2 regions of the Kitasatospora sp. NPDC048296 genome follow, and region 2 is predicted to be linked to the other one. Evidence: riboswitches for the same ligand, from Rfam matches in the RefSeq annotation. Region 2 holds a riboswitch; the other holds the start of a gene.
What was found. A riboswitch is a leader RNA that binds a small molecule or an ion and turns the genes downstream of it on or off. The one in region 2 is predicted to bind magnesium.

Region 1 (15,271 bases), on a different contig from region 2:
TGGTAGAAGCCGAAGGTCATGTTCCACGCCTGGGACGTGAAGATGGCGAACACGGCGGCGCACTCCAGGCCCAGCATCGAGCCGGGGAACAGGGCGAGGAAGCCGGTCACCGCGACGGTGAGGAAGGCCAGCACCGGCACCGACTGGAGGATGTCCAGCGCCGGGATCAGCACCCGTTCCAGTCGGCGGCTGCGGGCGGCGGCGTAGGCGTAGCCGAAGGTGAAGACGACCGAGAGGGCGAGCGCGGCGAACATCCGCAGCAGTGAGCGCGCGGCGTAGTACGGCAGGTGGGACGGGTCGGTGGAGACGGTGGCGTCCCGGGCGGTGGCGAATCGCACCGTGGTCCCCTGCCCCACCCGCAGTGCCAGGTAGAGCAGGACCAGCACGGCGGCCGCCACGACCGCGTCCACCCAGACGGTCCGGGCCCGGCGGCGCAACGCCCGGGGCGGCAGCGGGCCCCGGGACAGGCCCGGGGCGGACTTCAGCAAGGACATGACGGACCTCCGGCGCACAAACCCGGGCAGTCTGCTCCCTGCCGACGTCCGTGTGCAAATGGACCGGTGCCGGACCGGCCGGTCAGGCCGCCGCCTCGACGAACTCCAGCAGGTTGCCGACCGGGTCGGTGGTGTAGAAGCGGCGCCGGGGCGGCAGGCTCTCGTCCCAGACCACCTGGGCGCCGAGTTCGGCCAGCCGTCCGGCGAACTCGTCGATCTCGCAGACCGCCATCCCGGGGTGGGCCTTGGTGCTGGGACGGAAGCGCTCCTCGATGCCGAGGTAGAGCCGCACCCGGCCGCCGTCGGCGGCGAACCAGCACCCGCCGCGCCCGGTGAGCGGCTGGGGCTTGGGGATCTCGGCCATCTGCAGGACGTCGCCGTAGAAGGCGCGCAGCAGGGCCTCGCTGCCGGGTGGGGCGGAGAGCTGGACGTGGTCGAGGGCCGTGATCACTGGCGCCTCCTGTCGGACGGTGCGGTCAGGGTGGACGTGGCGTGCTGCCGGGCGGCGGCGACCAGCAGCCGGGCGGTCGGGGTGGGCAGGTCCAGGTGGCGGGCGATCCACTGGGGGTCGTGCCCGTGGGTGGCGAACACCCAGGCGGTGTACAGCCGGTTCAGGCCGGGGGCGCCGGGGCCGAGCAGCAGCGGGCGGACCTGCTCCATCGGGAAGCCCTCCAGCGAGCGGGCGCTGAACCACTGGGTGTCGTCCTCGCCGGCGGCGGCCCGGTCCGCGAGCGGGCGGCCCGCCTGCCGCCGGCTCTGGGCCAGCAGTAGGGCGAGCAGCAGCCCGGCCGTCGCGGCGCCGATGAGCACGCCGGACAGGAAGGGCCGCAGCGGGGCCGGGGCGAGGGCGAGGGCGACGGTCTGGAGGCCGAGCAGGAGGAGGACGCCGCACAGGGCGGTCCCTCTGCCGGTCCGTGCGAACAGGGCGGTTCCGGTCATTGCGGTGTCCTCCTCCGGTGGTGCGGTGGGTACGGCTGCCGGTTCGGGCGGCTTCGAACGACCTCAAGCGGTTTCAGGCGGCGCGGACCAGCCGGGGGTCGTACTTGTAGCCGATCTGCCGGACGGTGGCGATCGCCTCCCGGTGGCCGGGGCCGAGCTTGCGGCGGATCCGGGCTATGTGGGTGGCGATGGTGCGGGTGTCGCCGGTGTCCGGCCGGCCCCAGACCGTCTCCATCAGCTGGCGGCGGGAGTGCACCCGCAGCGGGTTGCCGACCAGGTGCGCGAGCAGTTCGAACTCCAGGTACGGCAGGTCGAGCTGCTGGCCGTCGACGGTGACGGTGCGCTGATCGGGGTCGACCACCAGTCCGGGGTCCGGGCTGATGACGGGACGCGTGGCGGCCGGGACGGCCGGTGCGGTTGGTGCGGGGCGCAGGTGCCGCACTGTGGCCGGGACGGCGGGGGCGGCGGCGTGGTCCGAGAAGATGGCTTCGAGCCTGGGGTAGCGCACGGCCATGGCGGATGCTCCTTCGTCGGGTCGAAACGAGTCGGGGGAGTGGTGGGTCAGAGGCCCGGGTGCCAGGAGGCTTCCAGCCGGACCGTCCCGTCCGGGGCGGTGACGGTCCGCCAGCGGGACCGCATCGGCAACGGGCGGCCGCTCGGCACGGTCGCGGCCGGCCCGGCGACGGCCTGCAGGACGGGGTTGTCCAGCGGGCTCGCTGCCAGGCGTCGGCCCACCGCGGCGAGGGCGGCGCGCAGTCGGCCGGGGTCGGTGGACGGAAGGGCGGGCTGGAACGCGGCAACGATGGACATGGCAGGTCACCTCCGTGACGGGACAATGAAAAAATGAGCAAGTGCGCTGATGTGCGCAGAAATTGATGAAGCTTCAGGCGGCGGTCGCGACGGCGGCCCGGTGATGGGCGGCGGCGTGGGCGAGGCGGTGCGCGGCGGCCGGCGGGAGGTCCGCGAAGGCGGCGAGCCAGTCCGGGCGGTGCCCCTGGCGGGCCAGCAGGTAGGCCAGGTGGACGCGCGGCTCGTACGCGGAGGCCGGGCTGTTGGGCGTGCCCGAACGGGGGCAGGCGCCGGGGTCGTCGAGGCGGTAGGCGCGCTCGACGCCGTCGTGCAGGGCGAGTCGGATGCTCGGGCAGTGGTGGAACAGGGGGTTGGTGCGCATGGCCGTGCTCCCTTCCTTCCCCCGGGCGCGGGGTGGTTGAGGGTTCCGGGGCGGGCCGGGGGCGGCGGCGGTCGTTCGGGGCGCCGCCCCCGGCGTCCGGGTCAGTGGCTCAGGGCGGTCTGGACGATCTTGATGATGACCATGACCATCGCGATCAGCAGGTAGGTGCGCAGGGCGCCCATGCCGATCTTGCGGGCGGTGGACATGACCGGCCGCTCCAGCGTCTCCAGCGGGGGCATCCGCCAGTTCTCCCGGTCCGTGCGGTCGATCGGGTCCTCCTTGGTGCCCCGGCGGCCGAAGGTGAAGAAGTACCCGGCGACGAGTACACCCGCCACACCGCAGCCGGCCATGATCCACAGGAGCGCGTCCGAGCTGATGTCCGGCCAGACCACGGAGGCGGTCAGGATCAGGGACAGCATGACCAGGATGCCGACCACGGCGGAGGTGAAGGCGTTGGTCTTGGGACCGTTGCGCCAGGGGCCGAGCACGGCCTTGTCGTTGCAGAGAAGCAGCAGGAAGACCGTGGCGGAGGGCAGCAGCACGCCGGCCAGCACCTGCACGAACTGGGTCATCAGGCCCTGGGCGTAGTCGGTGGACAGCAGGGTGATCGCGGCGGCCACCACGACCACGCCGGCGTAGATGCCGTAGAAGCCCTTGGCGCCCTTGACCCCGCGGTGCAGCGAGTGCTTGATGCCGAAGACATCGCCGATGGCGTAGGCGGTGGACAGGGACACCGCGAAGGCGCCGATGATCGAGGCGTCCAGCAGCGCGATGGCGAACAGCACGCCCACCAGGTGTCCGGCCTTGTCCTCCAGGCCCTTGGCCACGGCGGCCGCGTCGGTGAACTGGCCGACGCCGTCGGTGCCGTCGAAGGCGGCGGCGCAGAAGCCCATCATGGCGGCGGCGCCGATGATCACGATCGCGATGCCGATCCACAGGTCGGCCTTCTCGTACTTCATGAAACGCGGGGTGATGCGCTTGTCGATGACGTACGACTGCTGGAAGAACAGCTGCCACGGGGCGACGGTGGTGCCGACGATGGAGACGATCAGCAGCATGACGGTCGCGAGCTCGCCCGAACCGCCCGGCATCTGCGGCACCACGAAGTCGTGGGCCATCTGCGAGGTCTTCGGGTGGACCATGAAGTAGATCGGCACCAGCAGCAGCGAGCCGATGCACAGCGTGATGGCGACGCGCTCGAAGCGCTGGAAGGAGCCGGTGAAGGCCGAGGCGATGATGACCGCCGCCGCCAGGATGACCGAGGCGACCTTGGGCAGGCCCAGGTACCCGGCCGCCAGCGTGACGCCGATGAACTCCGTGACCAGCGTGAGGGCGTTGAGCAGGAAGAGGTCGATGACGCTGAATGCGCCCCAGAACTTGCCGAAGCGCTCCAGGATGAGGCGGGCGTGGCCGACGCCGGTGACGGCGCCCAGGCGCAGCACCATCTCCTGGTTGACGTAGAGCACCGGGATCAGCAGGGCCAGCGTCCACAGCAGCTGGGTGCCGTAGTTCTGGCCGGCCTGGCCGTAGGTGGAGAAGGCGCCGGCGTCGTTGTCGCCGACCATCACGATCAGGCCGGGGCCGACGATCGCGAGCAGGGTCTTGAGTCTCGCTGAGAGCCCCTGGCGTGGTGCGTCGTCATCGAGCCTGATGGTGCCGAGCGCACCCTTGATGTCGCCGACGTGGGCGTCGTCCAGTACCGCCGAACGCTGCGGCGGGACCTTCGAGTCGAGTGTGGTGTTGGTGGTCATGACGTTCCTCCCGTGAACCCCTGGCAGGTGGGGTGGTTGGGGGCGCGCAGCAGCAATTCCCCCTGCGTGTGGGCACGGCGCATCGGCGCGCGGCGGTGCGGCCCGTACGGGGACGTACGGGCACGGCGGAGCCGCGTGCGCGGTGCTCAGTGCTGATGCGTCGTCAGATCTACGCGCAGGGAAGGTTGTTACCGCGTGCCGGAGGTGTGCGAGGACAAGCGGGGGCAGGGGCAACTGTGGCCCGGACTACTGCAATCCATGTCTCTCGCCTCCTCCCGGCCGACGCACCCCGTGGTGCGTGTCATCGACGCGGCAAGGAGTTCGCCCGCGTGCGGAAGCGACCGCCGGCTCACCCCAACTCGTCAGAGCTTTGGCACTCCACGGCGTGTCCAACCCCCTTGGGTCGGAAGCCACTTCGGATCAACCCTTAGGTCGGGAAGATCTGTCCTAACCCTGGGCGTCTCTCGACGTCGTCGGATCAGTGGCCTGTGTCCGTGAAGAAGCCTCACCGAACGAGGTGCCTTCTTCAAACCTCCAGAAGCATAGACCGGCCGGAGGGCGATACTTGCGCACTTGGTAGAACCTTTACCTTTGTGGAGGGGCGCCACCCGCCCGGGTGGCGCGGGTTTGACCACCCTGCCGCCACGGAACGACTTCCCGCCGTACCCGCAGCGGCACCAGGCAGTGCCCACGACCCGAGGGGTGGCATGGCGACCACAGGCTCCCAGGGGGCTCCCCGGCAGGCGAGGGCGCTGGCGCTCGCCCGGCGCCCGAAGCTGTGGCTCTTCCCGAGCGTCCTGTGCGGCCTGCTGGCCGTGGTGCTCTCACTGCTCTACATGGGCGGCATCGTCAACCCGAACGGGAACCTGCACCGGCTGCCGATCGCCCTGGTGAACGCCGATCAGGGCGCGCCGCCGCCCGGCCGCCCGGTGAACCTCGGAACCGAGCTGACCCGGGCGGTGGTGGCCGGAACCCCCGACGACACCGTCGACTGGCGGCAGACCGACGACGCCGGCGTCCGCGACCTGCTCGCCTCCGGGAAGGTCTACGGCGCGCTGCTCGTGCCGGAGGACTTCACTGCGACCGTCACCAAGCTGGCCACCGGCGGCGCCACCGAACGGCCCACCCTGACCGTCCTCACCAACCCCGGCCTCGGCAGCCTGGGCGCCTCGATGGCCGCGCAGATCGTCCAGACCGCTGTCCACCAGGCCTCGGTCACGACCGGCAAACAGCTGCTGGCCGCCCTACCGGCCTCGACCGCCCGGGGCCCGGACACCGGCGCCACCGCCCGGCTGCTGCTCGCCGACCCGATCGCCGTCACCACCCAGGTCGGCCACCCGATCGGCGGCCACAGCGGCCTCGGCCTGAGCGCCTTCTACTACGCCCTGCTGGCCGTGCTGACCGGCTTCATCGGCGGCAACATCATCCACAACGGCGTCGACGGCGCGCTCGGCTACAGCGACAGCGAGATCGGCCCCTGGCACACCCGCCGTCCGACCGTCCCGATCAACCGCACCCAGACCCTGCTGCTCAAGATGGTCATGACGGCCGGGATCATGCTGCCCACCACCTCCCTGGTGCTGCTCTGCACGGTCGGCATCCTCGGTATGGACGCCCCGCACCAGGCGATGCTCTGGCTGTTCGGCTACTGCGCGAGCGTGGCCGTCGGCCTCGGGGTGCAGTCGATCAACGCCGCGTTCGGCGGGATCGGGCAGCTGGTGTCCATGTTCGTCTTCATCGCGCTGGCCCTGCCCTCCTCCGGGGCGACCGTCCCGCTCCAGGCCGTGCCCGGGTTCTACCGCTTCCTCGGCATCTTCGAGCCGATGCGCCAGCTGAGCGCGGGCATCCGGGCGATCCTCTACTTCGACGCCCGGGGAGACGCCGGGCTGGCCCGCGGCTGGATCATGATCGCCGTCGGCCTGGTGCTCGCACTGGCCTTCGGCTTCGCGATGACCCGCTACTACGACCGCAAGGGCCTGCACCGCTGGACGCCTCAGCCCTCGGACTGACTCCTCGCCACCGTCACCTTCAGGTGCTTCATGATCGGCTGGTCGCTCTGGGTGCTGTGGTCGCCGATCGCGCACAGCACGTTCAGCTCCGGCATGTACCCGGCCGCGCAGCCGCGCGGGATGTCGTACGGGACCGCCAGGTAGCCGTACACCGATCGGGTGCTGCCGTCCCGGGCGGTGCTGGTGACGTCCACCCGGTCGAACTCGGCGAGGCCGCGCTCGCGCATGTCGTCCTTGTTCATGAAGACCAGCGTGCGCAGGTTCCGCACGCCCCGGTAGCGGTCGTCGTCCGAGTAGATGGTGGTGTTCCACTGGTTGTGCGAGCGCATGGTGCCCAGCGCCAGGGTGCCCGGTCCGGGGACCACGTCCGGCAGGCCGGCGGTGGAGAACTCGGCCTTGCCGGAGGGGGTGAGGAAGACCAGCTCGCGGGCCGGCTGCTTGATCCGGAAGCCCAGCGGCAGCCGTACCCGGCGGTTGAAGTCCTCGAAGCCGTCCAGGACTTCGGCCATGGTGTCGCGGATCCGGTCGTAGTCCTCGATGTACCACTCCCACGGGGTGGGGCTGTCCGGCAGCGCCGCGCGGGCCATCCCGGCCACGATCGCCGGCTCGGAGAGCAGGTGCGGTGAGGCCGGGCGCTTCATGCCGACCGACAGGTGCACCATGCTCATCGAGTCCTCGACCGAGGTGGACTGCACCCCGGCGCGCTGGTGGTCCTTCTCGGTCCGGCCCAGGCACGGCAGGATCAGCGCCCGCCGGCCGTGCACCAGGTGGCTGCGGTTGAGCTTGGTGCTCACCTGGATGGTCAACTCGCAGCGGCCGAGCGCCTCGTAGGTGTAGAGGGTGTCCGGTGCGGCGAGCGCGAAGTTGCCGCCCATGCCGACGAAGACCGTCACCTCGCCGCGCTGCATCGCCTCGATGGTGCCGACGGTGTCCAGGCCGTGGGCGCGCGGCGGCTCGATCCGGCAGACCTCGGCGAGCCGGTCCAGGAACGCGTCGGCCGGCCGGTGATCGATCCCGCAGGTGCGGTTGCCCTGCACGTTGCTGTGCCCGCGCACCGGCGAGGGCCCGGCCCCCTCGCGGCCCAGATTGCCGCGCAGCAGCAGGAGGTTGATGATCTCCCGCGCGGTGTCCACGCCGTGCTCGTGCTGGGTGACGCCCAGGCACCAGGTGAAGATCGAGCGGTCGGCCTCGCGGTAGACCCGGGCCGCCTTGAGGACGGCGGCCCGGCCCAGCCCGCTCTGGCGCTCGATCTCCTCCCACGGCGTGCTCGCGCAGAGGTCGCGGTAGGCCTCGAAGCCGGCCGTGTGGCGGTCGATGAACAGCCGGTCCAGCGCCTTGTCGTCGGTCGCGGACTGCTCCAGGATCGCCTTCGCCATGCCGCGCAGCAGCGCCATGTCGCCGCCGATCCGCGGCTGGAGGTTCAGGGTGCTGGTGCGGGTGGCCTTGTTCAGCGCCATGTCGGTGAAGTCGTGCGGGATGATCGTGCGGGTCGCCGCCGCCTCGATCAGCGGGTTGACGTGCACGATCCGCGCGCCGCGCCGGTACGCCTCGGCAAGGGCGGTGAGCATCCGGGGCGCATTGGAGGCCGCGTTGACGCCCATGATGAACAGTGCGTCGGCGACCTCCCAGTCCTTGAGGTCGACCGTCCCCTTCCCGGTGCCCAGCGCCGCCTCCAGGGCCCGTCCGCTGGCCTCGTGGCACATGTTGGAGCAGTCGGGCAGGTTGTTGGTGCCCAGCTCGCGGGCCATCAGCTGGTAGAGGAAGGTCGCCTCGTTGCCGAGCCGGCCGGAGGTGTAGAAGGCGGCCCGGTTCGGGTCGTCCAGCCCGCGCAGGGTGCTGCCGACCAGCTCGAAGGCGTCCTTCCAACTGATCGGGACGTAGTGGTCGGTGTCCGGGTCGTAGACCATCGGCTCGGTGAGGCGGCCCTGGTCCTCCAGTGCGAAGTCGCTCCACCCGGACAGCTCGGTCACCGAGTGGGACGCGAAGAACTCCCGGCCGACCCGCTTGCGGGTCATCTCCCAGGTGACGTGCTTGATGCCGTTCTCGCAGATGTCCAGGTGCAGGCCCTTGGTGTCGTCCGGCCAGGCGCATCCGGGGCAGTCGAAGCCGGTGTTCTCGTGGTTCATCCGCATGACCGCCCGCGGCCCGTCGACGTACGCGCCCTCGCGCAGCAGGAAGCGGGTGACGCTCTTCGCCGCGCCCCAGCCGGCGGCCGGGTGGTGGTACGGCGCGAACTGCGGCGGGCCGGCGGGGGAGGGGCCCACGGGCTCCTGCTCCTGCGGGCCGGCGTTGACGGCGTCGTCGGAGGTGGTCACGGTGCTCGCCTTCCGTCGCACGGGGTCGGACACCCGGGCGTTGGGGTCGAGGCTATGTCGGTCGACCGGGCCCCGCGCGTCGAGCCGCTACGCCCCCGGCAGGCTGCCCAGGACGGCGGCGACATCCGTCCGCCGGGCCACCTCCAGCAGGACGCGGGCCATCACCGAACCCGGCTCCCGGGCGGCGAGCACCAACCCGATCGGCGCGCTGTGCACCGGCTCCACCAGCGGAACGGCCTGCATCCCCGGCGGGACACCGAACACGTGCAGCCAGGCGTACGGCACCACGCTGGCCCAGTGGCCGGTGCGCACGTGCGCGAACAGCGAGGCCACCGAGTCGGTCTCCACCCGGGGCGTCGGCTCCAGCCCGAGGCCCGTGAACACCTCGTCCAGCACCCGGCGGCCCTGCATGCCCGGGTGCAGCAGGCACAGCGGCAGCCGGGAGGCCTCCGCCCAGGTGGCGCGCGGATGCCGGGCCGGCCCGTCCGCCAGGCTGGTCAGCAGGACGTACCGCTCCTCGTACAGCGGCAGGGCGCGCAGGTCCGCGGAGCCAGGCCCGGGCAGGTAGGTGATGCCCGCGTCGATCTCGAAGTTCCGTACCTGGCGCAGCAGTTCCTCGGAGCGCAGGTCGGTGGACAGCTCCACGGCCACCAGCGGGTGGGCGGCGCAGAGCGGCCCGGTGAGCAGCGAGACGGCGCCCGAGGCGGTCGGCGCGGCGCCGATCCGCAGCCGTCCGCTCAGCCCGGTGCGCAGCGCGTCCACCTCGTCCCGCAGGGCGTCCCGGTCGGCCAGGATGCGCTGCGCCCACAGCACGATCCGTTCGCCCTCGGGGGTGAGGCCCTCGTACGCCCGGCCGCGCCGCACCAGCAGCACCTTCAGCTCGTCCTCCAGCTTGCGGACGGCCTCGGACAGGGCCGGCTGGGAGACGTGGCAGGCCTGGGCGGCACGGGCGAAGTGGCGCTCGCGGGCGAGGGCGACCAGGTACTCGAGCTGGCGGAAGAGCATCTACTCGGCCACCGGGACGGGGTCGGTGCGGCCGGTACCGCTGTGCGCGGGGCCGAGGCGGGCAGGGTCGAGTCGAACCAGGTCGACGGGGGCAGGGTCGACGGGGGCAGGGTCGAGGCGGGCCGGGTCGGGTCGGTCGGTGTCGGGTCGGTCGGTGTCGATGCGGTCCGCGCGGGTGTAGACGTTCATCGAGTCGCCACGCAGGAAGCCGACCAGGGTCAGCCCGCTCTCCTCGGCCAGGTCCACCGCCAGCGAGGAGGGCGCGGAGACGGCGGCGAGCATCGGGACGCCCGCCATCACGGCCTTCTGCACCAGCTCGAAGGAGGCCCGGCCGCTGACCATCAGCACCGTGCCGCGCGCCGGGAGCAGGCCCTCGCGCAGGGCGTGGCCGACCACCTTGTCCACCGCGTTGTGCCGGCCCACGTCCTCGCGCAGGCAGAGCAGCCGCCCCTCGGCGTCGAACAGGCCGGCCGCGTGCAGGCCGCCGGTGCTGTCGAAGACCTTCTGGGCGGCCCGCAGCCGCTCGGGCAGTGCCGACAGCAGCGCTGGGGTCACGCGCAGCCCGTCCTCGGCGACGCTCCACGGCGCGGTGGTGCGCACCGCGTCCAGGCTGGCCTTGCCGCACAGGCCGCAGGAGGAGGTGGTGTAGAAGTTGCGCTCCAGCGAGGCGTCCGGGGCGGGCACGCCGTGGGCGAGCACGACGTCCACCACGTTGTAGGTGTTGCCGCCGTCGGCGGTGGCCCCCGCGCAGTAGCGGATCCCGGTCAGGTGGTCGGCGGCGTGCAGCACGCCCTCGCCGACCAGGAAACCGGCCGCCAGGTCGAAGTCGCTGCCCGGGGTGCGCATGGTCACCGTCAGCGGGCGCCCGCCGACCCGGATCTCCATCGGCTCCTCGGCGGCCAGGGTGTCGGGGCGGTGCGAGGGCACGCCCTGGCGCAGTCGCAGCACCCTGCGCGGTACGGTCACTCGGCCCATCGTCGTCGGCTCCTCGGTGGTGTCGGTCCGGACTGTACGGATGCATCCTCGCTCTTTCCGCGGCCCGCGGGGGCCGGGTGGCGGTGCTCCGGTCCGGGCAGGTGGCGGCGGCTGTGCGCGGCGGTCACCGCCAGGCAGAGCAGGCCCACGGCCGCCATGCCCGCCAGCAGCGCCGGATAGGAGGCGTGGCCGGAGGTCCCGGCGAGCAGCAGCGGGGTGAGGAAGCCGCTGGAGGTGGTGCTCTGGTAGAGCGAGGCGGAGGTCGGGCCGCCGGGGCGCGCGGTCCTTCCCGGGGTGAGCCGTTCCACCTCGTGCAGCCCCGCGCCGAGCGTCAGCCCGTACCCGGTACCGAGCACCACGGCGGCGGCCACCACCAGGCCCACCGAGTCGTGGGCGGCGGCGAGCGCGCCGAGCAGCAGCCCGGCGATCACGGTGGCCATCGCGGTGAGGGTGGCCCGGGCGCTGTCCGCGTCGTCCAGCCGGGCGGCGAAGGGCTGGGCGACCACGCCCGCGGTCAGGGTCAGCGCCGCGACCAGGCCGCTGAACAGAGGCGCGTAGCCGGGCACCCGGTCGGCGACCAGCGGCGGCAGGACCACGTACGCCACGGTGGCGGCGCCGAGGACGGCGGGGCTCGCGGGGAGCACGACGTAGCGGAACCGGGGGTGGCGGACGGCCGCCGTGTGGTGCTGGGGCGCGCAGCGGCCGGGGGCGGTCTCCGGGAGCCGGCGGGTGGCCCGCAGCACCAGCAGACAGCCCAGCGCGTGCGCCAGGCCCGGCAGCGCCATCGGTCCGGGCAGCCACTCGGCGATCACCCCGGAGACCAGCGCGCCCGCCGCGAAGCCCGTGCCGGTGGCGTACATCGCGCGACGGGCCCCGTCCTCGGGCGGGACCTCGGGCCCGGAGAGCTCCCGCAGCCAGGTCGTCCCGGCCAGGAACACCAGCCCGGCCGCGAAGCCGGTGCCCAGCCGGGCCGCGTACACCGACGGCTCGTCCCCCAGCGCCAGCAGGACGCTGGCGGCGGCGGACAGGCCCAGCGCGCCGCGCACCGTCTGCCGCCGGCCGTACCGGTCGGCGGCGGGGCCGCCCAGCAGCAGGCCGGGCACCAGGCCGAGCAGGTAGACCGAGAACATCGCCGCCAACGACAGCGCCGACCAGTCGGTGCGCGCCCGGTACACGGTGGCGAGGGCGGTGAACTGGTTCGCACCCCAGGCGGCGACGGCCACGGCGGCGGCCGCCGGGAGCCAGTGGCGGGTGGGGTGCGGCGCGGGCATGTCGTTGCTGCTGCCCATGCTCCGTACTGCCCCTTTTCCGACTTTCCGGTCATTCCCGGACTCCGCCGGTCCAGTGTGTGGTCCGTCGTCGAGAGGCGTCAAAGACGCAGTTCCTGTGAGCCGATAAGCCACGCCTATCAGCGGCGGATCGCACCGGCACCTCGGCTCGCGGACGCCTTCGGCCGCGCGACCGGCAACCCCGCCCGGGCTACGCCGCGTTGCCGACCGCCAGCACGACCGCGCTCGCCGCGCCGCCCGGCGTCTCGTAGCTCACCGTCTCCCCGGCGTGGCGGCCCAGCAGCGCCTTCCCGAGCGGGCTGTCGTACGTCACGAGGGTCAACTCCCGCTCCTCGGCCAGCTCCGAGATCTCGACGGTCTCCTCCTGGCCGTCCTCGAACCGCACCTTGACGGTCGAGCCCACCCCGATCACGTCCGTGGACGGCGCCCCGGCCACCTCGGCCTCCCGCAGCCGCCCCTCCAACTCGGCGATCCGCCGGTCCAGTCGGGTCACGTCGGAGGCCCGCTGCAGTTCGTCCGCCGCATCCGCGGGATCACCCACCGGATCGTCCCCCCGCAGCGTCGCGGCCACCTCCCCCCGCTCCGCCCGCAGCTGCGCCAACTCCTCCTGCACTGCACGCAGGCCCTCGGCACTGATCGGTTCCGGCCCACCGCTCATGGCAAGCTCCCGGGTCTGTCACGGAACACTCGAACATCGGCCGCCTCCCATTACCCCACCTCACCGCACCCCCGGCAAATCCTCGGCCGGGGCGGGCCGCGCGAGCGGGAGTCGCCCGGCCAACTCCCCGGCGGCAGGGGGGAGCTGGGGGTGGCGGTGATCACCTTCGGCGGTGGGGGCGTGGGGGAAAGCGCAGGTGGGAGGGGGGTGTGAGGTGGTCGGAGGAGGGACCGGCCGCTGGGGCGGGAGCGGGCGAAGCTACCATGAAGGCAATACCCTCAGCTCGAAAGATGGACTTGTGACTGTCAACGACGACGTGTTCACGGACTGGAAGAACCGCGAGGAGATCGCGGAGTCGATGATCCCGATCATCGGGCGACTGCACCGGGAGAAGGACGTCACCGTCCTGCTCCACAGCCGGTCCCTGGTGAACAAGTCGGTGGTCAGCATCCTCAAGACGCACCGCTTCGCCCGGCAGATCGCCGGCGAGGAGCTCTCGGTCACCGAGACCATGCCGTTCCTGCAGGCGCTGACCACCCTGGACCTCGGCCCCTCGCAGATCGACCTCGGGATGCTCGCCTCGACCTACCGGGCGGACGACCGCGGCCTGTCGGTGGAGGAGTTCACCGCCCAGGCCGTCGCCGGTGCCACCGGTGAGAACAAGCTGGAGCGCCGGTCCGCGCAGGACGTCGTGCTGTACGGGTTCGGCCGCATCGGCCGCCTGGTCGCCCGCCTGCTGATCGAGAAGGCCTCCGGCAACGGCCTGCGCCTGAAGGCCATCGTCGTGCGCAACGGCGGCGGCGACGACCTGGTCAAGCGCGCCTCGCTGCTGCGCCGGGACTCGATCCACGGCCAGTTCCAGGGCACGATCACCGTCGACGAGGCGAACAACAAGATCGTCGTCAACGGCAACGAGATCACGGTGATCTACTCCAACGACCCGAGCGAGGTCGACTACACGGAGTATGGGATCAAGGACGCGATCCTGATCGACAACACCGGCAAGTGGCGTGACCGCGAGGGCCTGTCCAAGCACCTGCGCCCCGGCATCGCCAAGGTCGTGCTGACCGCCCCGGGCAAGGGTGACGTGCCGAACATCGTGCACGGCGTCAACCACGACATGATCAAGCCGGACGAGCAGATCATCTCCTGCGCCTCCTGCACCACCAACGCCATCGTCCCGCCGCTGAAGGCGATGGAGGACGAGTACGGCGTGGTCCGCGGCCACGTGGAGACCGTCCACTCGTTCACCAACGACCAGAACCTGCTGGACAACTACCACAAGGCCGACCGCCGTGGCCGCTCGGCGCCGCTGAACATGGTGATCACCGAGACCGGTGCCGCCTCGGCCGTCGCCAAGGCCCTGCCGGACCTCAAGGCGAAGATCACCGGCAGCTCGATCCGCGTGCCGGTGCCGGACGTGTCCATCGCGATCCTGAACCTGCAGCTGAAGCGTGAGACCAACCGCGAGGAGGTCCTCGACTACCTGCGGGAGATCTCGCTGACCTCGCCGCTGAAGCGCCAGATCGACTTCACCGACTCGCCCGACGCGGTCTCCAGCGACTTCATCGGCTCGCGCCACGCCTCGATCGTGGACGCCGGCGCGACCAAGGTCGAGGGCGACAATGCGATCCTGTACCTGTGGTACGACAACGAGTTCGGTTACTCGTGCCAGGTCGTGCGGGTCGTGCAGTACATCTCGGGTGTCGAGTACCCGACCTTCCCGGCTCCGGCGGTCTGATCCACCGGTTGGGATGTTGTCGGTTGGTTTCGACGGGGCGGTGACCGGTTGGTCGCCGCCCCGTCGGCGTTCCCGGGCCGGTACCTTGCTGGGGTGTCGGGCGACGGGAAGGGCGGGGCGATGGCGGATGAGTGGCCCACGGTCGAGTTGGACCCGGTGCGGCGGCTGCGGGTGATGGCGGCGGCCGGGGCCGGGCGTCCGCTGTACGCCGAACGGTGCCTCGCGGCGGGCTTCGACCAGGTGTGGCGGGTCGCGAGCGACCTGTCCGGTGAACTGCCCGGTCTGATCAGCGGGTTGCGCTCCTTCGAGGTCGGGCCCGCAAAAGCGGGAGAACGACTGGAGGGGCTCGCGGTGAGCGTCGTCGGTCACCGCGAGCGGTTCGAGATCGTGCTGCGCAGCGGCTGGTGCCTGATGCAGAGCCGGGTGCTGCTGGGCGGGATGGCGGCCGTACCGGACGGGGACGGGACCCGCTTCGCCCTGCTCGCCAGCCTGCGGGTGCCGGGTGCCGGGCCGGTGCAGCAGCTCCTCGGTGGGCTCACCGAGCGGCGCGGTGAGGTGCTGCTGGACCGGCTGGAGCGGCGGATCGTCGAGCGGTCACGGACGGAATAGCTTGCGCACGGCGTCGGCCACCTCCTCGGGCGCCTCGTGCGGGAGGAAGTGGCCGCAGCCGGGCAGGACTTCGGCGTGCAGGTCGTCGGCGGGGGCGCCGGCCGGGGAGAGCAGGGAGGGGCGGATCACCGGGTCCTGCTCGCCGCCGAGCAGCACGGTGGGGACGGTCAGTCGGCGCTTGTTGAACCGGCCGGACGCCAGACGCGGGATGTCCCGGACGACGAAGGCCCAGTGCAGGAGCTCGGCGGCGCGGGCTGCTGCGGGGGTGCTGCCGGTGCTCACGTACTCGGCCAACTCTTCGGCGGGCCAGGGGTG
Region 2 (15,271 bases):
TCGGCGGCCCGGGTCAGCGCGTTCAGCGCGTCCTGGCACGCGGCCTCGTCCCGCTCCTCGCGCAGCCGGCGCAGCTTCTCGATCTGCCGGGCGCGCACCGCGGAGTTGTCGACCTTGAGCACGTCGATCTGCTCGTCGCTCTCGACCCGGTACTTGTTGACGCCGATCACCGGCTGGCGGCCGGAGTCGATCCGGGCCTGGGTACGGGCGGCGGCCTCCTCGACGCGCATCTTGGGGATGCCCGCGTCGATCGCCTTGGCCATGCCGCCGGCCGCCTCCACCTCCTGGATGTGCTGCCAGGCCCGGGCCGCCAGGTCGTTCGTCAGCTTCTCGACGTAGGCCGAGCCGCCCCACGGGTCGATCACCCGGCAGGTGCCCGACTCCTGCTGCAGCAGCAGCTGGGTGTTGCGGGCGATGCGGGCGGAGAAGTCGGTGGGCAGTGCCAGCGCCTCGTCCAGGGCGTTGGTGTGCAGCGACTGGGTGTGGCCCTGGGTGGCGGCCATCGCCTCGACGCAGGTGCGCGTCACGTTGTTGAACACGTCCTGGGCGGTCAGCGACCAGCCCGAGGTCTGCGAATGGGTGCGCAGCGACAGCGACTTGGGGTTCTTCGGGTCGAACTGCTTGACCAGCTTGGCCCAGAGCAGCCGGGCCGCGCGCAGCTTGGCGACCTCCATGAAGAAGTTCATGCCGATCGCCCAGAAGAACGACAGCCGCGGCGCGAAGGCATCCACGTCCAGCCCCACGTCCAGGCCCGCGCGCAGGTATTCCACCCCGTCGGCCAGGGTGTAGGCCAGCTCCAGGTCGGCCGTCGCACCGGCCTCCTGGATGTGGTAGCCGGAGATGGAGATCGAGTTGTACCGGGGCATCTTCTGCGAGGTGTACGCGAAGATGTCCGAGATGATCCGCATCGACGGCTGCGGCGGGTAGATGTAGGTGTTGCGGACCATGAACTCCTTGAGGATGTCGTTCTGGATGGTCCCCGCGAGCTTCTCGGGCGGGACGCCCTGCTCCTCGGCCGCGACGATGTACAGCGCCAGGACGGGCAGCACCGCGCCGTTCATGGTCATCGACACCGACATCCTGTCCAGCGGGATGCCGTCGAACAGCTGGCGCATGTCGTAGATCGAGTCGATGGCGACACCCGCCATGCCGACGTCGCCGGTGACGCGCGGGTGGTCGCTGTCGTAGCCGCGGTGGGTCGGCAGGTCGAAGGCGACCGAGAGGCCCTTCTGGCCGGCCGCCAGGTTGCGGCGGTAGAAGGCGTTGGACTCCTCGGCGGTGGAGAAGCCGGCGTACTGGCGGACGGTCCAGGGCTGGTTGACGTACATGGTCGGGTACGGTCCGCGCAGGTACGGGGCGACGCCCGGGTAGGTCTCCAGGAAGTCCAGACCGGTGAGGTCCGCCGCGGTGTACAGCGGCTTGACGCCGATGCCCTCGGGGGTGTCCCAGACCAGCTCGTCGACGTCCTTGCCGGTGGACTGCCGCCAGGCAGACTGCCACTGGGCGTCGGTGACGTCGGCGGCGGCGTCGCCGTCCAGCCCGATTCCGGTGAAGTCGGGGATCATCGCGCCACCTCGTCCTCGTCGGCGTTCTCGTCGGCGCTGCTCGCACCGGTGATCTGGTCCAGCAGGGAGGTCAGGACGGCGACCGCGTCCCCGCCGGCATGGATGAACTCGTCCACTCCGGAGGGTACTTCGGCGAGCCGCCCGGCCAGCAGCACCCGCTGGGCGCCGGCCGCCCGGAGCGCGGCGGCGACCGACTCGGCGTGCTCGGCGTACAGGGCGTCGCTGGAGCACAGGCAGGCGACGGTCGCGCCGGAGGCGGTGAACGCCTCGGCGAAGGCCGCCGGGTCGAGGGATTCGTGCGTGCCGGTCGCGATGCCGCCGGCCTGGAACAGGTTGGCCGCGAAGGTGGTGCGCGCGGTGTGCGCGGCGGCGCTGCCGATCGAGGCCAGGAACAGCTTCGGCCGCTCGCCGGTGGCGGCGAGCACCGCGTCCGAGCGGTCGCGCAGCGCCTCGTACGCCTCGGCGCGGCGCACCTGCGGCAGGCCGCCGACGTGCCCGGCCGGGGCCGGCTCGCGGACCAGCTGCTGCTCGTCCAGGTGCGGGAACTCGCTGACGCCGGTGACGGGTTCGCGCCGCTTGGCGAGCTTCACGGACCGCTCCGCCCAGGTCGCGGCGATCCGCTCGCCGATGAGACCGGACTCCAGGGCACCGCGCTGGCCGCCGGCCCGCTCGATCTCCTGGAACCAGGCCCAGGCGGCCCGCGCCAGCTCCTCGCCCAGCTGCTCGACGTACCAGGAGCCGCCGGCCGGGTCGATCACCCGGGACAGGTGGGACTCCTCCAGCAGGATCGACTGGGTGTTGCGGGCGATCCGGCGGGCGAAGGCGTCCGGCAGGCCGAGCGCGCTGTCGAAGGGCAGCACGGTGACGGCGTCGGCGCCGCCGACCCCGGCGGCCAGGCAGGCGATGGTGGTGCGCAGCATGTTCACCCACGGGTCGCGGGCGGTCATCATCACCCGGGAGGTGACGGCGTGCTGGCGCTGCGCCGAGGCCTCGGCACAGGCGCCGGACACCTCGGCCACGCGGGCCCACAGACGGCGCGCGGCACGGAACTTGGCGATGGTCAGGAACTGGTCGGCGTCCGCGGCGTAGCGGAACTCCAGCTGGCCGAGCGCCTCGTCCACCGACAGCCCGGCGGCGGTCAGCGCGCGCAGGTAGGCGACGCCGGTGGCCAGCGAGCAGCCCAGCTCCTGGGCGGGGGAGGCGCCGGCCTCGTGGTACGGCAGGGCGTCGACGGTGAGGGCCCGGACGTTCGGGTGGTCGGCGGCGCAGCGGGCGGCCAGCGCGGTGGCCGCGGCGAGCAGCGCGTCGGTGCGGGCGGCGTCGCCGGTGCGGGCCTGGAGGCCGAGCGGGTCGGCGCCGAGGTTGCCGGCGGCGGAGGCGGGGGAGACCTCGCGCTCCTCGTACAGCTTGAACAACTGCTCGGCGGCGTCGGCGAATTCGGGGCCGGCGTCGAGCGCCACGGCGGCCAGGTCCAGGTACACCCCGGCGAGCGCCTCGGGCAGGGCCGTCACCGGCAGGCCCGCGGCGCCCAGCTCCAACCAGAGCGAGCCGACGCCGTTCTCCAGGTCCGCGAGGACCGCCTCGTTGGTGCGCCGCCGGTCGGGGTCGGCGTGCCGCTGCCGAACGTCCCACCCGGCGACGGCGGAGCCCTGCGGCCGCCCGCCGCGGACGAACGGCGGGAAGCCGGGGTAGCCGGGCTCGGCCGCACTGTCCTCGGCGGTGTACAGCGGGCGGGCGCGCAGGCCGTCCTGGAGTGCGGTGCTGAGCGCCCGCTCGGCGGCGGCGCCGTCCTCGGGCTGGGCACCGGACTTGCGCAGCACGCCCTCGACGAGCTGCTGCCACTGCTCACGGTGCGCGGCCGGGAACTCGGCAGCGAGGGGGAGCCCTTCGGGCGGGACCTTCATGTCCGCAGGTTAGCGCCCGTTTGCATACCCGCAGGAGGGGAGTTGCATGTGACCTTGTTCTCGATTTGGCGAAGCTTTAGCACTCCGCTGGGTGACGAGTGTCAGAACGGGTGTCAAGGCAGGTGTCACGGGGTGGCGCGACGGGTGACGCAACGCCGGTGCCACAGTACGCGATCGATCGCCCGACAGTGCCCGGATGAGGGGGATTGCGGAACCCCGCCACTCATCTATTAAGTTACTTCGAAGAAGACGGGCAGGGGCGGCATCCCCCGTACGCCCCTGCCCGCTCTTCGTCGTCCCCTTTGCGTCCCCCGAAGGAGATCCCACCGCGATGGGAAAGCGCCGCAAGCCCAGCCCCCCGAGCCGGGCCCGCCTGGCGGTCCTCACCACGGCCATGGCCGGCGGCGCGGTGCTCGCCTCCGGCACCGCCCACGCCGAGCCCGCCCCGAGCCTCGCCACCGTCAAGGAGCAGGTGGACAAGCTCAATGAGGAGGCCGAGCAGGCCATCGAGCAGTACAACGGCTTCCAGGACAAGCAGCAGAAGCTCCAGGGCGACGCCAACAAGATCCAGGAGAAGGTCGCCCGCGGCCAGGAGGCGATGAACGAACTGCGCACCCGGCTCGGCGGGGTGGCCGCCGACCAGTACCGCAGCAACGGCATCGACCCGTCCGTCCAGCTGATGCTCGACTCCGACCCGGCCGCCTACCTGGAGCGCGCCTCGGCGCAGAACCAGGTCGCCGACACCCAGACGGCCCTGCTCAAGCAGGCCCAGGAGGAGCAGCGCAAGCTCGACCAGGACCGCACCGAGGCTACCGCCACCCTCGCCCAGCTGGACTCCGTCGGCACCGAGCTCGCCGAGAAGAAGAAGCAGATCCAGGCCAGGCTCGCCCAGGCCCAGGCCATGCTCAACAAGCTCAGCGCCGAGGACCGCGCCAAGGTCAACGCCCAGCAGTCCGCGGAGAAGGCCAGGGCCGAGGCCCAGAAGGCGGCCGCCGCCGACCGCGCCTCCCGCTCCACCCAGCGCCCCGACCTGAACGCCCCGGCCCCGCCCGCCGCCGGCCGCGCCGCCGCCATCGTCGGTTTCGCCTACGCCCAGCTCGGCAAGCCCTACGGCTGGGGTGCCACCGGCCCCAGCAGCTTCGACTGCTCCGGCCTCACCGGCGCCGCCTACCGCGCGGCGGGCGTCAAGCTCTCCCGGATGTCCCAGGACCAGTGGAACGACGGCCCCCGCGTCGCCCGCGCCGACCTCCAGCCCGGCGACCTGGTCTTCTTCTACGGCGACATCCACCACGTCGGCATCTACATCGGCGACGGCAAGATGATCCACGCCCCCCGCACCGGCAAGAACGTCGAGGTCCTCCCCATCGACGCCATGCCCTACGTCGGCGCCGTCCGCCCGTAAGCCCCTCCGCCCCGGCGGCCCCGTCAACCCCTGCGGGCGGCCGTCGGGGTGGGGCCGCAGAACGATCGGAGGACGTTCCGTCCGGCCGGAAGCGGCCTCAACTGAGCGGACCGGTCGAAACGTTGCCCAGAGGGTGGCCGGGCGCTCCGACAGCGCCGGCCGCGATCACCCGGGCGCCCGCGGCGGTAGTCCCGGTCACCCCCGAGACGCGAGAAGGCCGGGGCGTACCCGCGCCGCCGCTGGGCACTGGTGGAACGACCTACGGGTGCGGCGCGCAGGCCAGCAGGTACGGCAGCACCGGCAGGGCCGACACCGCCAGCCACCCGGCCAGTTGGCGCTGCCGGCCGCCGCCGGGCCGCGCCAGCCGACGGACCCGGGTCAGCACCCCGGTGGACGCCACCCCCAGGGATCCGCCCGGAGCCGGACCGGATGTGGCCAACGCGCAGAGCGCCGAGGCCAGTTCGCCCCGCGACACCTTCGCCAGCGCCGCGTCGTCCGCCGCCATCTCCAGCAGCAGCGCCACCTCGGAGCGCCCCAGCCGGGCCAGCGGCAGCCGCCCGAGCAGCAGCGCGAAGGTGTCGGCGGGCAGCCGGAACAGGTGGTGGCGGCCGCGGATGTGCCCGTGCTCGTGCGCGACGGCCGCGGCGAGCTGCCGCTCGTCGAGCAGTCGCAGCGCCCCGCGCGACAGCACGACCCGGGAGCGGCGCCCGGGCAGGCAGTAGATCGTCGGGTGGGCGTGCTCCAGCACCAGCGCGCCCCAGCGCCGGTCCCGTACGGCGACCACGTCCAGCACCGCCCGGTGCCGCCGGCGGGCCCGCCCGGCCCGGGCGCCGACCGCGGCCAGCGCGAGGGAGAGCAGCGCCCCGGCTGCGGCCGGCAGCCACCAGCCGTGGGTGTGCGGCACGACCGGCCCAGCCGGTTCGAGGCGGGGGAGCAGTCCGAGCAGCCCGGCCGGCTCGTGGGCGGCGGGCTCCAGCGCGTGGTGCGCGGCGAGCACCAGGGCGACGGTGAAGGAGGCCATCAACGCCAGCCACAGCGCCGCGCCCAGGGTCGGACGGGTTTGGAGCCGGGTGGAGCCGGCCAGCCGGCGGGGCAGCAGGACGCCGGTCACGGCCAGGTAGAGGCCGAGCAGGGCGAGCGTCACTCGGCGTCCCGGGCCTTGACCTGTTCGAGGGCGGCGAGCAGGGCGGAGGCCTCGTCCCCGCTGATCCGGTCGACGAAGCGCAGCAGCGCGCCGGCCCGGTCCGGGGTGGTCTCCAGCGCCTGGTGCATCAGCTCGGCGGTGTACACCTCGCGGGTGCAGGTCGGTTCGTACACCCAGGCGCGGCCGACCTTGTCCCGGCGCAGCCAGCCCTTGGTGTGCAGGATGTCGGCGACGGTGGTCACGGTGGTGTACGCGACCGGCCGCTGCCGCTGGAGGTCGTCGACCACCTCGCGCACCGTGGCCGGACGGCCCCAGGACCAGAGCCGGTCCATGATCTCGGCCTCCAGATCGCCGAACCCCCGTAGCACCGCCGTGGTCTCCCTTGCCGAACCGACCGCCGGCGCCCTTCGCCCGCTGGAACGCGGCCCATGCTACGGCGGGTGCCGGGCGCGAGAGGGCGGAGGTGGCGCGCTTGGTCAAGGTTCTACAAAGGTGTCGACGATCGGCCGAAAATGTGATCGGCCTGGTCGTGGCGGGTCTATGCTTGGGGAGGTTTGAAAAGGCACCTCGTTCGGTGAGGCGTCTTCACGGACACAGGCCACTGACCCGACGACGTCGAGAGACGCCCAGGTTCAGGACAGGTCTTCCCGACTTAAGGGTTGACCCCAAGTGGCTTCCGGCCGGACAGGCTGGACACGCCGTGGAGTGCCAAAGCTCTGACGAGTTGGGGTGTACCGGTCCATTCGGGGCCGGTGTGCTCCTTGCCGTGTCGTGATGCGGCGCACAGATGGTGCGCCCCCGACCGGGAGGAGGTGGGAGACATGGACTGTCCTAGTCCGGGCCACAGTTGCCCCTACCCCCGCATGCTCTCGAACACCTCCGGCACGCGGTAACAACCTTTCCTGCGCGTTCACCCGGCGCCTCGTCCTGCGCTCAACCATGCCTGGACGCAAGCCGCCTGACGCATCGTCATGCCCGCACGGCCGCCGCCGCTCAGCGTCGCCGTGCGGAGCCGGTGCCGTGCGCTCGCAGGGAGGATCGCCGCTGCGTGCCCCCTGTCGCCCTCTCAAGGAAGAGGGCAGGGAGGCCCCGCCATGACCAACGTGATGCTGGACCCGAAGGTTCCCACGGTCCCCACCGCCCCCGCCGCCCAGTCCGCCGTGCTCGACGACGCCCACGTCGGCGACATCAGGGGCGCGCTCGGCACCATCAAGCTGGACGACAACGCCCCGCGCCAGGGTCTGTCCGCGAAGCTCAAGACGCTGCTGGCGATCGTCGGCCCCGGCCTGATCGTGATGGTCGGCGACAACGACGCCGGCGCCTTCTCCACCTACGGCCAGGCCGGCCAGAACTACGGCACCCAGCTGCTGTGGACGCTGGCCCTGCTGATCCCGGTGCTCTACGTCAACCAGGAGATGGTGCTGCGCCTGGGCGCCGTCACCGGCGTCGGCCACGCCCGCCTCATCCTGGAGCGGTTCGGCAAGTTCTGGGGCGCGTTCAGCGTCATCGACCTGTTCCTGCTGAACGCGCTGACCCTGGTCACCGAGTTCATCGGCGTCACGCTGGCGGCCGGGTACCTGGGCCTGCCCAAGGTCGCCTCGGTCATCCTGGCGGCGGCGATCATCATCGCCTCGGCCTTCACCGGCTCCTTCCAGCGCTTCGAGCGCGTCGCCATCGCCCTGTGCGTGGGCTCGCTGCTGCTGGTGCCGATCTACTTCATGGTCCACCCCAAGACCTCGCAGATGGCCCACGACTTCGTGGTGCCGCAGATGCCGGGCGGTTCCGGCCAGCTCGCGGCCGTCATGCTCGTCATCGTCTCGATCGTGGGCACCACCGTCGCCCCGTGGCAGCTGTTCTTCCAGCAGTCGTACGTCATCGACAAGCGGATCACGCCGCGTTTCATGAAGTACGAGAAGGTCGACCTGTGGATCGGCATCGCGATCGTGATCATCGGCGCCGCCGCGATGATGGGCTTCTGCGCCGCCGCCTTCGCCGGCACCGACGGCTTCGGCCAGTTCTCCGACGCGGCCGCCGTGGCCAAGGGCCTGGAGGACAAGGCCGGGCACCTGGTGGGCGTGCTGTTCGCCATCGCGCTGCTGGACGCCTCGATCATCGGCGCCTTCGCGGTGTCCCTGTCCACCGCCTACGCCATCGGAGATGTCTTCGGCATCAAGCACTCGCTGCACCGCGGGGTCAAGGGTGCCAAGGGCTTCTACGCGGTCTACGCCGGCCTGGTGGTGGTCGCCGCGGCGATCACCCTGCTGTCGAACGACTACATGCAGGGCCTGATGACCCAGTTCGTGCAGGTGCTGGCCGGCGTGCTGCTGCCCTCCGCGACGGTCTTCCTGCTGCTGCTCTGCAACGACAAGGCCGTGCTCGGCCCCTGGCGCAACGGGCCGAAGACCAACGCCTTCACCTCGGCGGTGGTCGGCGTGCTGGTCATGCTGTCGCTCATCCTGACCGCGGCCGTGGTCTGGCCGGACATCAGCTCGGACGCGATCCTGTGGATCATGGCCGGCTGCGGCGTGGCGGGCGTGCTGGTCGCCGGGTACTTCTTCACCTTCGGCCGCAAGGGCACCAAGGAGGACCCGATCGACCGCACCGGCCGCGAGAACTGGCGGATGCCCCCGCTGGAGACGCTGAGCCGCCCGGTGATGTCCACCGCCCGCAAGGTCGGCATGGGCGCCCTGCGCGCGTACCTGCTGATCGCGATGATCATGGTCATCATCAAGATCGTGCAGACCGCGCTGAACCACTGAGCCACCGATCGAAGCCCGTACGGACGGGTGGTGGGCAGCGGCTCGCCACCCGTCCGTGCCCTTTCCCCGTGTTCCCCGTGATTCCTCTGGAGGAGGTGCCGTCGTGCACACCCTGACCACCGTCGAGTTCCTGGTCCGGCTCGCCACCGGCGTCGCCTGCGGCGCACTGATCGGCGTCGAGCGCCAGTGGCGGGCCCGGATGGCCGGCCTGCGCACCAACGCCCTGGTCGCCGCCGGCGCCACCCTGTTCGTGCTCTACAGCGAGGCGGTCGGCGACACCGGCAGCCCCACCCGGGTCGCCTCGTACGTCGTCTCCGGCATCGGCTTCCTCGGTGGTGGCGTCATCCTGCGCGACGGCGCCGGCGTGCGCGGCCTCAACACCGCCGCCACGCTCTGGTGTTCGGCCGCCGTCGGGGTGCTGGCCGCCTCCGGCAAGCTGGAGCTCGCCGGCCTCGGCACGCTCGCCGTGCTCGCCGTCCACCTGGTGCTGCGCCCGGCCGGCCGGATGCTCGACCGGGCCCCGCAGTCCGGCAGCGACCCGGACTCCACCTGCCGGGCCACCGTCCACCTGGAGTGCGACCGCAAGTCCGAGACCCACATCCGCGCCCTGCTGCTCCAGGCCCTGGCCGCCTCCGGCCTCGCCCCCACCGGCCTGCGCGCCCGCCGCACGGAACAGGGCGACGCCACCAGCCTGCGCGCCACCGTGGCGATCACCGGGCAGGTGACCCCGGCCCTGGAGCAGGTCGTCACCCGGCTGTCGCTGGAGCCCGGAGTACGGGACCTGCACTGGCACCTGGACGAGGAGTCGGACGAGTCCGGCAGCCCGGCGCTCGCCTGAGGGAGTAGAACGGAAGGACCGTCACGCGAACCGTCTGGGAGGCCCGATGCTGAAACCCGACCCCGAGCACGGGCCGCTGGTGCCGATGCTGCTGGTGCTGACCGTGGTCACCGGGGTGGTGGACGCGGTCAGCTACCTCGAACTCGGGCACGTCTTCGTCGCCAACATGACCGGCAACGTGGTCTTCCTCGGCTTCGCCCTGGCCGGCGCCGCGAACCTCTCCGCCACCGCCTCACTCGCCGCCCTCACCGTGTTCCTGCTCGGCGCCCTGGCCGGCGGCCACCTCGCCCGGCACCTGCCCGGCCACCGCGGCCGGCTGCTGACCGCCGCCGTCGCCGCCCAGGCGGTGCTGGTCGCCGCGAGCGCCGTCCTGGCGGCCGTCATCGGCCACGGCTCCGAACCCGCCCGCTACACCCTGATCGGCATGCTCGCTCTCGCCATGGGCGGCCAGAACGCGGTGGTCCGCTCGCTCAAGGTCCCCGACCTCACCACCACCGTGCTCACCATGACCATCACCGCCCTCGCCGCCGACCTCACCGGCCTGCGCCGTATCGCCTCCGTCGTCTGGATGTTCGCCGGCGCCCTGCTCGGCGCGCTCCTCGTCCTCCACGCCAACGTCCCCACCGCGCTGGCGCTGGCCCTCGCCCTGCTGGTCGCGGTGGCCGTCCTCACCCACCACGCCGGCAAGCCCACCCCGGCGCCCGCCTGGACCGAGCGCCTCTGAGGCCGAACACCCTCGCGCCCCCTCGCCGAACGGCTGAGGGGGCGCGAAGGCTTCCGGAGCGGGCGGCTCCTCAATCCTCGCGGCGGTGTCCGGCGCGGCCGCTCCAGAGCGGCTCAAGGCGGGCCCAGCTGGTGGTCCAGGCGGTCTCGGCACGGCGGTCGAGGGAGTGGAGTCGCAGCCGCAGTGCCAGGGTGAGCACCGCGAGGAGGGCGAGGAGGGCGCCCGCGCCGGTGCAGGCGGCGGAGACGGCGAGGGAGGCGCGGTTGGCCGGGGGAGCGGTGGGGGTGCCCGCGGGGTCGACCCAGATCGGGACGACGGTGCCGGCGACGGCCGTGCGAGGGGCCTCGACGGTGCCGGTGTGCGCGGTGCCCGCAGGGTAGTTCCAGGCGGCCGGGACCTCGATCCGGCTGTTGTAGCCGTCCGTGAAGCGGCTGCCGGTGACGGCGCCGTGGTCGGGGAGGGCGGCGACCACGGCGTTCACCCGGTGCAGCCGCACCCGGTCGTCGGCGGCCTGCGGCGCGGTCGAGCGGTAGAGGAGCAGGGCGCCCAGCACGGAGACGGCGACCGCCACCAGCCCGCCGACGATCGCGAGCAGCCAGGCCCGGGCCCGGGCGCGGTCGAGCGGGCGGACCAGCGGTTCGTGCCGAGTGCCGAAGGCCCGCCGCAGCTGACGGCCGGTTCGCCGCGGGAGCGACGCGGGCCGGGCGGAGCGGGGTGTGCTGGGCACGGTGAGGACTCCTCAAGGGCGTGGGGACGTACAGGGTTTCATCACCCAATCTCCACCCGGTGGCCCCCCGCGCACAAGAGTGGTGCCCGTTCGTCGTGCCACCGACCTCACCACCCGGGACGTTCGGCCCCCGGCAGGCGCCGCCCGCCCGGGCAGGCTGGAGTCCGGCCGCGCTCTCCGCGCCTGAGCGCGAGGCCGGCCCGGCCGGACCGTGGGGGTTCCGGGCCGCGGTGCGGAGCAGGGGGCGGTCGTGGGGGCCGCCTCCTGTCCCCGCCTGTCCGGCAGTTGACGTTTCGCCAGCTCAGCGCCCTATTCTTCGCAGCTATACACTCGGTGTATATCCCTGGTGTATGGTCTCGCCCATGAGTGTTCCTTTGACCCTCCTCGGGCTGCTGGAGCGGGAGCCGAGCCACGGCTACGACCTCAAGCGCGACTACGACGCCCTCTTCGGCCGCGGCAAGCCCCTCCCGTACGGCCAGGTCTACGCGACCCTCGGCCGACTCGCCCGCGACGGCAAGGTGATGGCCGGTGAGGCCGAGCCCGGCGACGGGCCCGAGCGCAAGCGCTACGTCATCACCGACGCCGGGGCGACCGAGTTCGAGACCTGGCTCCAGGAGCCGGTCGCGCCCGAACCCAACCTGCAGTCCGTGCTGTTCACCAAGGTGGTGCTGGCCCTGATGCTGGGCCGCGACGCCGAGCAGTACCTGGACACCCAGCGCGCCGCCCACCTGCGCCGGATGCGCGAGCTCACCGAACTGCGCCGCGCCGGCGCCCTGGTGGACGCCCTGCTCGCCGACCACGGCCTGTTCCACCTGGAAGCCGACCTGCGCTGGATCGACCTCACCGTCGCCCGCCTCGACGCCCTCGCCGCGGAGGTGCGCGCATGACCACGGTCATCGAAGCCCGCGACATCGCCCTCGCCTTCGGCGAGACGCCCGCGCTGCGCGGAGCGAGCCTGGCCGTCCAGGCCGGCGAGGTGCTCGCCATCATGGGCCCCAGCGGCTCGGGCAAGTCGACGTTACTGCACTGCCTGGCCGGCATCCTGGTGCCCGACACGGGCGAGGTGCTGTTCAACGGGCAGCGCCTGGACCGCATGTCGGAGGCGCAACGCAGCGCCCTGCGCCGCGACAAGTTCGGCTTCGTCTTCCAGTTCGGCCAGCTGGTACCGGAGTTGACGGCCGAGGAGAACGTGGCCCTGCCGCTGCTGCTGAACGGTGTCCGCCGGGGCGCGGCCCTGGCCCAGGCCCGTCCCTGGTTCGCCCGGCTCGGCCTGGACGGTCTGGAGCAGCGCCGCTCCGGTGAACTGTCGGGTGGTCAGGCGCAACGCGTGGCGCTGGCCCGCGGCCTGGTGGCCCGGCCGCAGGTGCTGTTCGCCGACGAGCCGACCGGCGCGCTGGACTCGCTGACCGGCGAGCAGGTGATGGAGCTGATGGTCACCTCGGCCCGGGAACAGGGCACCACCGTCATCCTGGTCACCCACGAACCACGGGTCGCCGCCTACGCAGACCGCGAGGCGATCGTCCGCGACGGCCGGGCCCGCACGCTCTCCGCCGGGTCGGTGGCCCCGTGATCCCGTTCTCGCTCCGACTGGCCGTCAGCGGCGGCCGGGAGGCGGTGGCCCGGCTGCTGATGATCGCGGCGGCGGTCGCGATCGGGGTGGGCCTGCTGCTGTCCACCTTCTCCAGCATGAACGCGATCGACCGCGCCAACGCCCGGCAGCTCTGGATGAACACCGGCGTCAAGGGCGCGACCGCGGCCGCCTCGGCGGACCCGCTCTGGTGGGGCGCCCGGGGGGACTACTACCGGGGCAAGCGCGTCCTCCGGGTCGACCTGGCCCCGACCGGGCCCAACTCGCCGCTGGTACCCGGCCTGAGCCGACTGCCCGCGCCCGGCGACTACTACGCCTCGCCCGCGCTGGAGAAGCTGCTGCGCGACACCCCGGCCGTCGAACTCGGCGACCGCTTCCCCGGCCGGCTGGCCGGCACCCTCGGCGACGACGCGCTGCCCTCCCCGGACACCCTCGCGGTGGTCGTCGGTCGCACCGCCGACGAGGTCAAGGCGCTGCCCCGGGCCACCACCGTCACCAGCATCGCCACCGCGCTGCCCACCGACTGCTCGGCGGACTGCTACGGCGCGGGCGTGCACGGGGACGCCCTGCTCCTGGTGCTCACCGTGGTGGCCGCGGCGCTGATCTTCCCGGTGCTGATCTTCATCGGCACCGCGACCCGGCTGTCCGCCGCCACCCGGGAGCAGCGCTACGCCGCGATGCGCCTGGTGGGCGCGACGCCCGGTCAGGTGTCGGTGATCTCGGCGGTGGAGTCCACCGTGGCGGCGGTGATCGGCACGGCCGTCGGCTTCGGCCTGTACTTCGCGCTGAAGCCGCTGGTCGCCGACGTGCCGTTCACCGGCGACCGCTTCTTCGCCGCCGACCTGAGCCTGACCCTGCCGCAGGTGGCCGGGACGGTGCTGGGCGTGCCGCTGGCGGCCGCGCTCGCCGCCCGGTTCGCGCTGCGCCGGGTCACCGTCTCGCCGCTCGGGGTCTCCCGCCGGGTCACCCCGAAGCCGCCGAGCGCCTGGCGAGTGACGCCGCTGGTGGCGGGCCTGGCCGAGCTGGGCTACTTCGTCGGCAACCACCCGAAGACCACCAACGCGCAGTCCCTGGCCTACCTGAGCGGCTTCGTGCTGGTGATGCTCGGCCTGGTGGTCGCCGGTCCGTGGCTCACCCTGGCCACTGCCCGGGCGGTCGCCCGGCGGACCAGCCGGCCGGCCTCGCTGATCGCGATGCGCCGCCTGTCGGACGACCCGAGGGCGGGCTTCCGCTCGGTCGCCGGACTGGTGCTGGCGCTCTTCGTGACCACCGGCACCCTGGCCATCATGAGCACCATCAACGCCAACCAGGGCATGATGGAGGGCGCTCCCTCGGTGCGCAAGGCGATCGTGGCCACCCCGTTCGGCAACCGGGAGGACCAGCCCACACTGCCCTCGGTGCCCGACCGCGTGCTGGCGCAGGCCCGTGCCGTGCCCGGGTTCGAGGGGATCGCCCTGGTGCACGACAACCCGGCCAAGGTCGGCGCGTACCAGCTGGGCGACCGTCCGGTGGTGCCCAGCCTGGTGACCTGCGCGGAACTCGCCCAGATCCCGGTGGTCGGCCACTGCGCCCCCGGCGCCGCCGTCGCGGCGGTCGACCAGTACCAGTTCGTCGACCTGCTGGACGCCTCCCAACACGAGTGGCCGGCCGCACCGGTCTCGGCGCAGGAGGTGGCGGGGCTCCCGGTGCGGATGCTCTACGCGACCACCGACGGCTCGGAGGCGGCCAAGGAGCAGCTGCGGACCCTCTTCATGAAGGAGTTCCCGACCTACGAGCCGCGGCTCGCCGAGGACTGGGCCTCCGAGGGCCAGCGGAAGCTGCAGGGCTGGCGGCAGCTGGCGAACGTGGTGCTGCTGACCACCCTGCCGATCGCCGGGTGCAGCCTCGCGGTGAGCGTGGTGGCCGGACTGTCCGACCGCCGCAGGCCGTTCGCGATCCTGCGGCTGACCGGAGCACCGCTACGGCTGCTGCGCCGGGTGGTCGGACTGGAGAGCGCGCTGCCGCTGCTGGTGGTGTCGGCACTCGCGGTCGGGACCGGCTTCGCCGCGGCGGCGATGTTCCTCAAGTCGCAGATGAAGTACGACCTGGTCTCACCGGATCTGACGTACTACGGACTGACCGGCTTCGGGCTGCTCGCCTCGCTCGGGATCATCGGCTCGACGCTGCCGCTGCTCAAGCGGATCACCGGGCCGGAGGCGGCCCGCAACGGCTGAGCGAGGTCGGTGAGTTGACCGCCCCGTCGCCCGCTACGAGTGGGCGACGGGGCAGCCGTGTCATCGGCGGGCGACGGGGTAGCCGTGCGTCCCGTCCCGCCGGATGTCGTCCAGCCCGGGCAGCCAGCTGCCGAGCACCAGCGCGGACGGGTAGAACATCGGCTCCGGCAGCTCGTCCACCGCGAAGCGCTCCCAACCGGCGCACGCGTGCGGCTCGGTGACCACCGCCTCGGCCAGGCTCGGCGGCGCCAGCACGGCGGCGGTCAGCCGGGGCCGGCCGAGCTCGTGGTCCAGGTGCACGGCGAGCACCCGCATCTGCGCCGCGGGCAGCACGATGCCGGTCTCCTCGGCGAGTTCGCGGGCCGCGGTCTGCTCGAAGGACTCGCCGAGGTCGACCTTGCCGCCGG

Region 1: another riboswitch for magnesium. It lies ahead of ACGF12_RS29325 (NRAMP family divalent metal transporter); the one in region 2 lies ahead of ACGF12_RS33405 (NRAMP family divalent metal transporter).

Annotation. Positions count from the first base shown of each region.
Region 1 is NZ_JBICZB010000063.1:21,513-36,783, reverse strand. It holds gene ACGF12_RS29355 (ABC transporter permease) at 1-494, opposite strand, end outside; gene ACGF12_RS29350 (glyoxalase) at 577-945, opposite strand; gene ACGF12_RS29345 (hypothetical protein) at 942-1,433, opposite strand; gene ACGF12_RS29340 (winged helix-turn-helix domain-containing protein) at 1,507-1,947, opposite strand; gene ACGF12_RS29335 (hypothetical protein) at 1,995-2,243, opposite strand; gene ACGF12_RS29330 (hypothetical protein) at 2,317-2,604, opposite strand; gene ACGF12_RS29325 (NRAMP family divalent metal transporter) at 2,706-4,355, opposite strand; M-box (ykoK) riboswitch at 4,702-4,879, opposite strand; gene ACGF12_RS29320 (YhgE/Pip domain-containing protein) at 5,063-6,364, shown strand; gene ACGF12_RS29315 (FdhF/YdeP family oxidoreductase) at 6,349-8,679, opposite strand; gene ACGF12_RS29310 (LysR family transcriptional regulator) at 8,767-9,684, opposite strand; partial or broken gene fdhD (formate dehydrogenase accessory sulfurtransferase FdhD) at 9,841-10,659, opposite strand; gene ACGF12_RS29300 (MFS transporter) at 10,647-11,948, opposite strand; gene ACGF12_RS29295 (GreA/GreB family elongation factor) at 12,139-12,606, opposite strand; gene ACGF12_RS29290 (glyceraldehyde-3-phosphate dehydrogenase) at 12,905-14,347, shown strand; gene ACGF12_RS29285 (hypothetical protein) at 14,468-14,956, shown strand; gene ACGF12_RS29280 (alpha/beta fold hydrolase) at 14,942-15,271, opposite strand, start outside.
Region 2 is NZ_JBICZB010000087.1:10,403-25,673, reverse strand. It holds gene scpA (methylmalonyl-CoA mutase) at 1-1,565, opposite strand, end outside; gene ACGF12_RS33425 (methylmalonyl-CoA mutase family protein) at 1,562-3,469, opposite strand; gene ACGF12_RS33420 (NlpC/P60 family protein) at 3,801-4,871, shown strand; gene ACGF12_RS33415 (M56 family metallopeptidase) at 5,131-6,015, opposite strand; gene ACGF12_RS33410 (BlaI/MecI/CopY family transcriptional regulator) at 6,012-6,347, opposite strand; M-box (ykoK) riboswitch at 6,575-6,751, shown strand; gene ACGF12_RS33405 (NRAMP family divalent metal transporter) at 7,110-8,774, shown strand; gene ACGF12_RS33400 (MgtC/SapB family protein) at 8,878-9,612, shown strand; gene ACGF12_RS33395 (YoaK family protein) at 9,659-10,336, shown strand; gene ACGF12_RS33390 (hypothetical protein) at 10,407-11,063, opposite strand; gene ACGF12_RS33385 (PadR family transcriptional regulator) at 11,426-11,950, shown strand; gene ACGF12_RS33380 (ABC transporter ATP-binding protein) at 11,947-12,633, shown strand; gene ACGF12_RS33375 (FtsX-like permease family protein) at 12,630-14,864, shown strand; gene ACGF12_RS33370 (NUDIX hydrolase) at 14,925-15,271, opposite strand, start outside.